Regions from separate parts of the Sphingomonas sp. Tas61C01 genome, predicted to be linked through region 1. Evidence: predicted binding sites of a transcription regulator. Region 1 holds the regulator's gene; the other holds the start of a gene.

Region 1 (5,264 bases):
GATCAGCGGCTCGGGCAAGCCGAACGCGCTTGGATCAGCCTGCAGCCGCCCGAAGAAATCGAGATAGCTGAAGCGGAACAACGTCGTGCCATCGGCGAGCGTCAGGCCGGACAGCGCTTCGTTGAGATAGGCTTCGGCCTCCAGCGACGCCGCCAGTCCCGCGCCGGTCGCGACCGGGAACCCGGTGATCAGGATGTTGCGCGCGCCGAGCTTGTTGAGCGTCTCCACCCCGCTCGCATAGTCGGACGCCGCCGCCTTCAGGAACGCACTGTCACTGCCATACCCGGTCGGCGTGCCCGGCTGGATCGCCGCGAAAACGTCGTTGCCGCCGAAATTGAGCACGAACAGGCCAGTCGAATCGACCTTGTTCCCGAGTGCCAGATACTGGTTGTAGAAGAAGAGCTGCTCGCCGAGATCGGCCGACGCTGATGTCGTCGTTGCCCGTGCGCCCCCATAGGCGAAGTTGGTGCCGCCGAGCAGCGATGCGGTGGTCGGCTTTCCGAACAGGTCGATGCTCAGCAGGTCGGTATAGTCGTAGCCATTGGTGAAGCGGCCTTCGAAATACCCTTGAGTCGGGTTCGCCCCCGCACCGAGCTTGAGGATGTTGCCGGCGTCGACCAGGCTGTCGCCGAACACCGTCAACGACGTATAATTCGGCGCAGCCTCGGCCGGCACCGCCATCGCCGCGCTCGCTAGGCACACGCCCAGCGTCAACTTCCAGTTCATCGACCTCTCCCGTTTTTATTATGGTAAACGGATGGTAACACCCCGTTAGAAGGGAAGTAAACGGGCCGTGATCATCGGCGAGGTGACTGGTCGACGACGTAAGACAAACGAGCGGCATTCCCCAACCTCATCGTGCTTTCGCAGACGCGGGAGCCCTTCGCGGGGACCCAATGCGGGTCGCGTTACCGCCGCCCCCGAAACTCGGTGCCAAAACCCGCCCGACCATGCCAGATGACGCCATGAACACGCCACCCACCCTAATCCCCGTCGCCGAAGCGCAACGGCGCCTCTTCGCCGCTGCCGCCCCCGTCGCGGCCGATCATCTTCCGATCGCCGACGCCGCCGGCCGCTGGGCCAGCGCCGACATCCTCGCGCGCCGTACCCAGCCCGCGGCGGACCTGTCCGCGATGGACGGTTATGCGATCCGCTACGACGACCTGCCCGGCCCTTGGCAGGTGATCGGCGAAAGCGCCGCAGGCCGCCCCTATGCCGGGTCGATCGCAGCGGGCGGGGCCGTCCGCATCTTCACCGGCGCCGCGATGCCCGCCGGCGCGGACGCGGTGCTGGTGCAGGAGGAGGCGCGACGCGACGGCGCTCACCTGTCGCTAGATGGCGAGGGCCCCACCCGGCGCGGCGGCAATGTCCGCCGCCGCGGGCTCGACTTCAGCGAAGGCGACCGCCTGATCCGCGCCGGCGACCGGATCACTCCCGCGCGGATCGCGCTCGCGATCACCGGGGGCGCCGCCAACCTCCCCGTACACCGCCGGGTCCGGGTCGCGATCGCCGCGACCGGCGACGAGCTGATCCCGCCCGGTGCGCCGCTGAATCCGCTGTCGCTGCCCGAGGGCAATTCGTCGATGCTCGCCGCGATGCTGGCCGATCTGCCGGTCGAGATCGTCCGCCTCGGCATCCTCGCCGACGATCTCGCGACGCTCACCGCCGCCTTCGCCGCGGTCGATGCCGATCTCCTGATCACCACCGGCGGCGCGTCGGTCGGTGATCACGACCTCGTCCGACCCGCGTTGGAGATCGCGGGCGGGGTGATCGACTTCTGGCGGATCGCGCTGAGGCCCGGCAAGCCGATGATGGCGGGACGATTGGGCGAGGCGATGGTGCTGGGGTTGCCCGGCAACCCGGTCTCCGCCTTCGTCACCGCGGTCCTGTTCGCCCGCCCGCTGATCGCGCATCTTGCGGGTGCCGCCGATCCGCTGCCCCGCACCACCCATGCGTTGCTCGGCGAAGACCTCGCCGCCAACGGCGCGCGAACCGATTACCTGCGCGCCGAACTACGCGACGGGCGCGCCTTTGCCTCGACGATCCAGGACAGTTCGATGCTGCTGACGCTCGCCCGGTCGACCTGCCTGATCGTCCGCGAAGCGGGCGCGCCGCCGGCGTCGGCAGGCGACTCGGCGGAAATCCTCGTCATCGCTTGACGGCTTCCAAGATGTTCCATAGAAGTTCTGCGTCTGTTCTGGACGGAGAATATCCATGCTCACGCGCAAGCAGCACGAGCTCGTCTGCTTCATCAACGATCGGCTCGACGAAACCGGGATCTCCCCGTCGTTCGAGGAGATGAAGGAGGCGCTCGACCTGAAATCCAAATCGGGCGTGCATCGCCTGATCTCGGCGCTGGAGGAGCGCAATTTCATCCGCCGTCTGCCCAACCGCGCTCGCGCGCTCGAGGTGTTGCGGATGCCCGAGCGGCCGGAAAAGGCGGCGCGGGCCAAGCCGTCCACCACCGCGGCGGCGCCCCCCCCCGCCAACGTCCGCGCGGTCCCGCAGCCCGCGAACGACGTCATCGAGATCCCGCTGCACGGCCGGATCGCCGCCGGCGTGCCGATCGAGGCGTTCGAAGGCAGCGCGATGCTCGCGGTGCCGGCGGCATTGCTCGGCAACGGCGAACATTATGCGCTGGAGGTATCGGGCGACTCGATGGTCGAGGCGGGCATCCTCGACGGCGACTATGCGCTGATCCGCCGGACCGAGACCGCACGCGACGGCGAGATCGTGGTCGCGTTGATCGACGACAGCGAAGCGACGCTCAAATATTTCCGTCGGGAGGGCGCGATGATCCGGCTCGATCCCGCCAACCGCGCCTATGATCCGCAGCGTTATCCCCCCGCGCACGTCCGCGTCCAGGGTAAGCTCTCGGGTATCCTGCGCCGGTACGACTGATCCGGTCGAGCACCGGCGGATCGCGCCACGGGTGGCGATCCGCCGGGGCCAGCACCGTCGTCACTCGTTCGCTCCCGAGCGTCAGCGCGATGCCGCCGGTCCGGCGTAGCGTCTTCCTGTCGAGCCGCAGCCAGCGCGGCGTGCAACCGCGCGGCAGTCCGCCTTCGTTGACGACGATGTCCGCCGCCCGGCACGCCGCCAGCAGCGCGGCGCGCGGCACCGGATAGGCGCTGCGCAGCGCCATGATCCGCCACGTCCGCCCGCCGGCGACGAGATCGACCAGGCACAGGTCGCGGCTGCACCGCGCATCGGGCTGTTCGGCGAGCAGCAGTGGTTCGCCGTCCACCCCGCCATTCTCCGCGAGCGTCGACCGCGTATAATCGCCGGCCCGGTCGCGCAGGATCGCCAGCCCGGCGCGGGTCCTGACCGCGACGTGGCGACCGTCACCGGTGATCAGCAGGTCGGGCGGCGGGGTAGCGATCGCCCAGATCGCACCCGCCGCGACCGGGACGATCCCCAGCCGCCGCCAGCGCGTCCGCCACAACGCCAGCCACACGCCGCCGATCACCATCGCGGCGAACGCGCCGTCGGGCATCGCAGGCAGCGCCGCCACCGATCCCGGCGCCGCGGCGACCGCGTGCGCCAGCCACAGCAGCAGCGCGATCGCCCGCCCCGCCAGCCACCACAACGGCCCCCCCACCCCCGCCAGGTCGAGCACCAGCGCCGCCGCCTCCAGCGGCATGATAACGAAAGTGGTCAGCGGGATCGCGACGATGTTGGCGGCGGCGCCATAGATGCCCGCCTTGTGGAAATGGTACACCGCGATCGGCATCAGTGCGATCTCGACCGCGATGCCGGTCAGCAGCAGGGCCGCCAGCCCCCGCGCCGCCCGCCGCCCCAACCCTTCGTCGTGCGGCTCCAGGAATGCGCGGACCCGCGGCTGTTCGTGGATCGCGACGATCGCGGTGATCGCGGCGAAGGACAGCTGGAAGCTCGGGCCCGCCAGCGCCTCGGGCCAGGCGAGCAGCACCACCGTCGCGCCGACCGCGACCAGCCGCAGCGTCATCGCCTCGCGCCCCAGCGCCAACGCGACGAGCACCAGCAGCGCCGCGACGCACGATCGGATCGTCGGCACCTCGCTGCCCGTCAGCAACGTATAGCCGATCGCCGCCGTCGCGCCGGCCAGTGCGCCAATCAGCGGAATCCGCGCATGCAGCGCCAGCCACGGGCTCAGCGCCAGCAACCGCGCCACCACCACCATCGTCGCCGCCACCACCGCGGTGATGTGCAGTCCGCTCACCGACAGCAGGTGCGCCAGCCCCGCGCGTCGCATCGCCTCCGCATCCGCCTCCTCGATCGCGCCCTCGTCGCCGGTCGCCAGCGCCGACGCGATCCCGCCGATGCTGCCGTCGAGCCGCCCGGTGATGTGCCGGGTGAGCGCCGCCCGTGGTCCACCGCCCGCGTCGCCGCCGCGCTCCACCGTCACCGGCGCGAACCCGCGCCCGGTCGCTCCGATCCCGGCGAACCACGCGACCCGTGCGAAGTCGTAGGCGCCCGGCACGGCGGGCTGCGGCGGCGGCATCAACCGCGCGCGCAATCGGATCGTCGCACCGCGCACCGCCCCCGCGGGCACGTCGCCGGTGACCAGATTGACCCTGATCCGCCGCGGCAGCGCAGGGCCCGCCACCGGCGCGAGCGTCAGCCGCACCAGGTCGCGCGCGGCAAGCGGCTCGACCTGCTCGACGCGAGCGCCAAACGCCGCGATCGTCGGCCCCGCCAGCACCGGTGCCGCCACCCGTTCCGCGCGCCACCAGATCAGCGCCAGCCCGATCCCCGCACACAGCGCCGCGACCGCCACCACCCGCGCCGCGCGCCCGGTGCCGCCCGCCGCCGCCCCGGCCAGTGCCAGCGCCACCAAGCCGAGCAGCGCCACCGCCCAGCCCTGCGGATCGGGCACCACGAACCAGCACGCAACCCCGCCGCCGATCGCGACCGGCATCCACAGCGGCAGTTGCTCGCGTTCCGCCTCCAGCAGCCGTTCGATCGCGCGGCCCGCCTCGCGCCACGCGGTTTGTCCGCGCCAGGGGTGCGTGCTAGGGGCCTCGACGGCTGTTTCGGCCAACATGTATCGAACATTGGGAGCACGCTCGGTTGGGCGCAACGAATGATAGCGACGTAGGTATTCGCCCTAGGTCGGACGCCGTGGTCACCCGGTTCGCGCCGTCGCCGACCGGATACCTCCATCTCGGCGGCGCGCGCACCGCCTTGTTCAACTGGCTCTACGCGCGGCATCACGGCGGCAAGTTCCTGCTGCGGATCGAGGATACCGACCGCAAGCGCTCCACCCAGCCCGCGATCGACGC
Region 2 (5,264 bases), 760 kb from region 1:
GCGGATCGGGGGGACCGCCTTGAAGAACTCGGCGGCGTCCTCGACGGTCATGTCGAGCACGTCGGCGATGCTGTGGCCCTTGAACTTCACCTCCAGCGTCTCGCGATTGTAGCGGGCGCCGTGGCAGACGTCGCAGGTGACGTAGACGTCGGGGAGGAAGTGCATCTCGATCTTGAGCACGCCGTCGCCCTGGCACGCCTCGCAGCGGCCGCCCTTCACGTTGAAGCTGAAGCGGCCGGGCTTGTAGCCGCGCGCGGCGCTTTCGGGCAGGCCGGCGAACCAGTCGCGGATCTGGGTGAAGCTGCCGGTATAGGTCGCGGGGTTGCTGCGCGGGGTGCGGCCGATCGGCGACTGATCGATGTCGATGACCTTGTCGAGATATTGCAGGCCGGTGATCTTGTCGTGCTTGCCCTGTTGGATGCGGGCGCCGTTCAGCTCGCGCGCGGCGGCGGCGTAGAGCGTGTCGATCGTGAAGCTCGATTTGCCGCTGCCCGACACCCCGGTGACGCAGGTGAAGGTGCCGAGCGGGATGCTGGCGGTGACCCCGGTGAGGTTGTTGGCGGTGGCGTTGTGGACGGTGAGCTTCTTGCCGTTGCCCTTGCGGCGTACCTTGGGGACGGGCACCTCGCGGGTGCCGTTGAGGTAATCGGCGGTGATGCTGCCCTTCGATTTCAGGAGCTGCTTGAGCGTGCCCTGCGCGACGACCTGGCCGCCGCGGACGCCCGCGCCCGGCCCCATGTCGATGATGTAGTCGGCGGTGCGGATCGCGTCCTCGTCATGTTCGACGACGAGCACGGTGTTGCCGAGATCGCGCAGGCGGCGCAGCGTCTTCAGCAGCATGTCGTTGTCGCGCTGGTGGAGCCCGATCGAGGGTTCGTCGAGCACGTAGAGCACGCCCGACAGGCCGCTGCCGATCTGGCTGGCGAGGCGGATGCGCTGGCTCTCGCCGCCCGACAGCGTGCCGCTGGTGCGATCGAGGTTGAGGTAATCGAGCCCGACATTGTTGAGGAAGCCGAGGCGCTCGACGATCTCCTTCAGGATGCGCTCGGCGATCGCGCGCTGCTGGTCGCCGAGATGCGTCGGGAGATCGGTGAAGAAGGCGAGCGCGTCGACCACCGACAGATGGGTGGCGTAGCTGATGTCCTTCATCGCGATCTTGACCGCCAGCGCCTCGGGCTTGAGGCGGGCGCCGTGGCAGGTCTCGCACGGGGCGGCGGACTGGTATTTCGACAGCTCCTCGCGCATCCACGCGCTCTCGGTCTGGAGCAGGCGGCGGTTGAGGTTGCCGATCACGCCCTCGAACGGCTTCTTGACGTCGTACTTCTTCTTGCCGTCGACGAAGGTCAGGGTGACGGGCTTGCCGCGGCTGCCGTGGAGGACGACGTCGCGGACCTCCTGGGGCAGCTCGCCCCAGGGGGTGTCGATCGCGAAGTCGAATTCGCGCGCAAGGCTGCCGAGCACCTGCATGTAATAGGGCGAGGGCGGGTTGGATTTGGCCCAGGGCACGACCGCGCCCTTCTTGATGCTGAGCGCGTGGTTGGGGACGACGAGATCCTCGTCGAACAGCTGCTTCTCGCCGAGCCCGTCGCAGGCCGGGCATGCGCCCTGGGGCGCGTTGAAGCTGAACAGGCGGGGTTCGATCTCGCTGATCGTAAAGCCACTGACCGGGCAGGCGAACTTCTCGCTGAACACGATGCGCCCCGGGGGGGCGTTGTCGCCGAGCACGACCGAGCTCGGAGTGTGCGGCTCGACTGGGTCGGCGGGGTCGACATAGGCGAGACCTTCGGCGAGCTTCAGCGCGGTCTCGAAGCTTTCGGCGAGGCGGGTCGCGATCTCGCCACCCGTCACGAGGCGGTCGACGACGACCTCGATGTCGTGCTTGTACTTCTTGTCGAGCGCGGGCGCCTCGTCGATCTCGTGGATGGTGCCGTCGATGCGGACGCGGGTGAACCCCGCCTTCTGCCATTCGAGCATCTCCTTGCGATATTCGCCCTTGCGGCCGCGGACGACGGGGGCGAGCAGATAGAGCCGGGTGCCCTCGGGCAGCGCGAGCACGCGATCGACCATCTGGCTGACGGTCTGCGCGGCGATCGGCTCCCCGGTCGCGGGGCTGTACGGCGTGCCGACGCGCGCCCAGAGCAGGCGCATGTAGTCGTAGATCTCGGTCACCGTCGCGACCGTCGAGCGCGGATTGCGGCTGGTGGTCTTCTGCTCGATCGAGATTGCGGGGCTCAGCCCCTCGATATGATCGACGTCGGGCTTCTGCATCAGCTCGAGGAACTGGCGCGCATAGGCCGACAGCGACTCGACGTAGCGGCGCTGCCCCTCGGCATAGATGGTGTCGAAGGCGAGACTCGACTTGCCCGAGCCGGACAGGCCGGTGATCACGGTTAGCGTGTCGCGGGGGATGTCGATATCGACATCCTTCAGATTATGCTCGCGCGCACCGCGAACGCTGATTTTGGTCAACATGGTGACGGTTCTACTTCTGTTCTATCTTGGGCGCTAGTCCGGGGACATAGGGCGCGCGGGCTGCGGTCGCTACCTAGTGGCGTTGAAAAGTGCGGACGGTGTCTTAAGTTCGCGATACACGAACGATCGGGCACGGGGCGAAATCATGGGCAAGAAGAAGGACAAGAAGGCGGCGAAGGCGGCAGCTGCGGGCGCGACGACCAAGCCCGCGGGCTTCGCGATCCCCGACGAGCTGATGAAGCAGGGCGCGGCGCTGCTGGAAACGGCGAACACCCCGGCTGGCCGCGAGATGCTGGCGGCCGGGCTGACGATGGCCGCGGCGGCGGCGAGCGCGGCGCTGACCAAGCGCACGACGGACACGCCCGATGCGGCGGCGGCACACGGTGCGGCGAAGGAGCCGCCGGTGCTGGCGGATGCGCTGAACCAGGCGGCGGATGCGCTGATGAAGCGGTTCCTGGGGCCGAAAGCGGGGTAACCAGCAGCGTGGGTTTCGCCCCATTGTGCTCCCGCGAAGGCGGGAGCCCAGTACTGGGTCCCCGCCTTCGCGGGGACACGGGTGGCGCAAACGTTGCGACGCTACAGGTGGACGATCTCCACCCCGGTCGTCGACAGCGCGAGATAGTCGGCGGCGAGGCGGCGGTGGCACGTTGCGCACGTCGTTCGGATTCAACCAAGTAGAACGGCACGCGTAGATCCGTATACGACCGATACCGGGGCTGATCTTACTTGACTCGACCGGTAACCTCGTCAGGCTCGTCATCGAGGGGAGAGTCGAATGGAATTGGCTACCAAGCTCATCGAGCTCGAGAAAAGAACAGCGCAGCATCGTGAGCTTTTGCTGACTGAGGAAGCGGCCAAGACAGCGCTCGTGATGCCGTTCCTTCAGGCACTCGGCTATGATGTGTTCAACCCGGCCGAGGTCGTACCGGAATTCACCGCCGACGTCGGCATCAAGAAGGGTGAGAAGGTCGACTATGCCCTATGTATCGATGGGCGGGTCAGCATCCTGATCGAGTGCAAACCTTCGACCATTGATCTGGATCTGAAGCACGCTTCACAACTCTACCGTTATTTCGCGACGACCGACGCACGAGTAGCGTTGCTGACCAACGGCGTCGACTACCACTTCTATTCGGATATCGAGCAGCCAAACCGGATGGATGAAAAGCCGTTCTTCATGTTCTCGTTGGATGCGATCAAGCGGACCGATCCGACGACGCTGGAGCGTTTCTCCCGTACCGAGTTCAACATCGATGCGATCGTCGCAGAAGCGGGTCGGCTGAAGCTCGAGTCGCAAATGCGACTCGAGCTGGAGCGCGAATTTGCCGAACCTTCGCCGGAATTCGTGCGGATGATGGCCGCGAAGGTTCAGTCTGGGCGCATGACCGCTGCAGTCAAAGAGCAGTTCCAGCCGATCCTCGCAGCATCGATCGCTGCCCTAATCCGTGATCGCGTTAATGATCGCCTCACATCGGCACTGAACGTGGCGAACCCGGCGCCGACGGAAATCGTCGAGGGCAGTTCCGATGACATGTCGACGGGAGATGGCGTCATCACGACGGAGGAGGAGATCGGCGGCTTCCGGATCGTGCAAGCTATCGCTGCGCGCCACGTCGATCCCAAACGGGTCGTGATCCGAGACTCCAAGTCGTATTGCGCAATCCTGCTGGATGACAATAATCGCAAATCGATAGCACGCCTGCATTTCAACAGCCCGACGACGCGATATGTGGGGACGTTCAGCGGCAAGCTGGAAACCCGCCACTCGGTGGCGGCGCTGACCGACATCTACAAATTGGAGACGCAGATCGTAGGGCGCCTTCAAGAACTTGCCGACGAGAAATAGCCGTCCAAGGGCGTCAAGCACGAAGTACCCCGGCGGAGGCCGGGGCCCAGGTGGGGGACGGTCGTTGGCAGGCGTTGGGCTGCGTTACCTCGGCCATCGCGACTGGGCCCCGACCTTCGCCGGGGTACGGGTTAGCGGGTGGATTCGGGGCACGGGGCGCCCACTCCCACCTTGTGTCCCCGCGAAGGCGGGGACCCAGTACTGGGCTCCCGCCTTCGCGGGAGCACCATGAACGGGAGGCGAGCGGCGCGGAAAAGCTGCGGACGGTGAAGAAACGGTAGGCCCTAGGTAGAGCGGCGTACCCTGGCGGAGGCCGGGGCCCAGGTGAGACCGTCGTTGGCGGGTGTCGGGCTGCGTTAGCTCGGCCATCGCGACTGGGCCCCGGCCTTCGCCGGGGTACGGGTTAGCGGGTGGATTCGGGGCACGGGGCGCCCACTCCCACCTTGTGTCCCCGCGAAGGCGGGGACACAGTACTGTGCTCCCGCCTTCGCGGGAGCACAATGGGGCGGGCGGGTGGAGTGGCCGCGCAGTGGGCCTTCCCGCTCCCCTTCGCCCTAAAGCTTCGCCGCGCGGCGCCAGGCCAGCGAGCGGCGGTTCAGGTCGCGCAGGTCCGCTTCTCCGGCGATCGCGGCGTTGGCCAGCGCGACGGCACGGGCGAGGGTTTGGACCGCGATGTGGCGATAGGCCGGGCGGGCCGCGACCGCGTCGTACCAGCGGCCGCCGACGGCATTGTCGAGCAGGATGCGCTGGAAGCAATGGTCCGCGCTGACCGGCCAATCACGCGCGCGGGCGAGTGCGGGGAGGGTCTCGCGGGTCAGCGCGAGCCATTCGGCTTCCAGCGACAGGCGGTCCGGATCGATCATCGGTCGCGATCCGTCCCGCCCCGGCGCGTCACATGTGGATCGGCTTGCCCTGTACCGCCATCGCAGCCTCCTTCAGCGCCTCG

What was found. The regulator LexA, encoded in region 1, represses DNA repair genes until DNA is damaged. The targets are predictions, from matches to a motif close to GTTCCNCNCTTGTTCT.
Region 2: the regulator LexA is predicted to act here: its motif matches at 2,480-2,495, upstream of uvrA (excinuclease ABC subunit UvrA).

Annotation. Positions count from the first base shown of each region.
Region 1 is NZ_CP199583.1:259,061-264,324, reverse strand. Features, by position in the region: partial or broken gene ACT009_RS01215 (SGNH/GDSL hydrolase family protein) at 1-681, opposite strand, end outside; gene ACT009_RS01210 (molybdopterin molybdotransferase MoeA) at 966-2,159, shown strand; gene lexA (transcriptional repressor LexA) at 2,215-2,901, shown strand; partial or broken gene ACT009_RS01200 (ComEC/Rec2 family competence protein) at 2,909-5,026, opposite strand; gene gltX (glutamate--tRNA ligase) at 5,053-5,264, shown strand, end outside.
Region 2 is NZ_CP199583.1:3,306,749-3,312,012, reverse strand. Features, by position in the region: gene uvrA (excinuclease ABC subunit UvrA) at 1-2,472, opposite strand, end outside; gene ACT009_RS15450 (hypothetical protein) at 2,618-2,947, shown strand; gene ACT009_RS15445 (type I restriction endonuclease) at 3,248-4,318, shown strand; gene ACT009_RS15440 (GCN5-related N-acetyltransferase) at 4,873-5,181, opposite strand; gene lpdA (dihydrolipoyl dehydrogenase) at 5,210-5,264, opposite strand, start outside.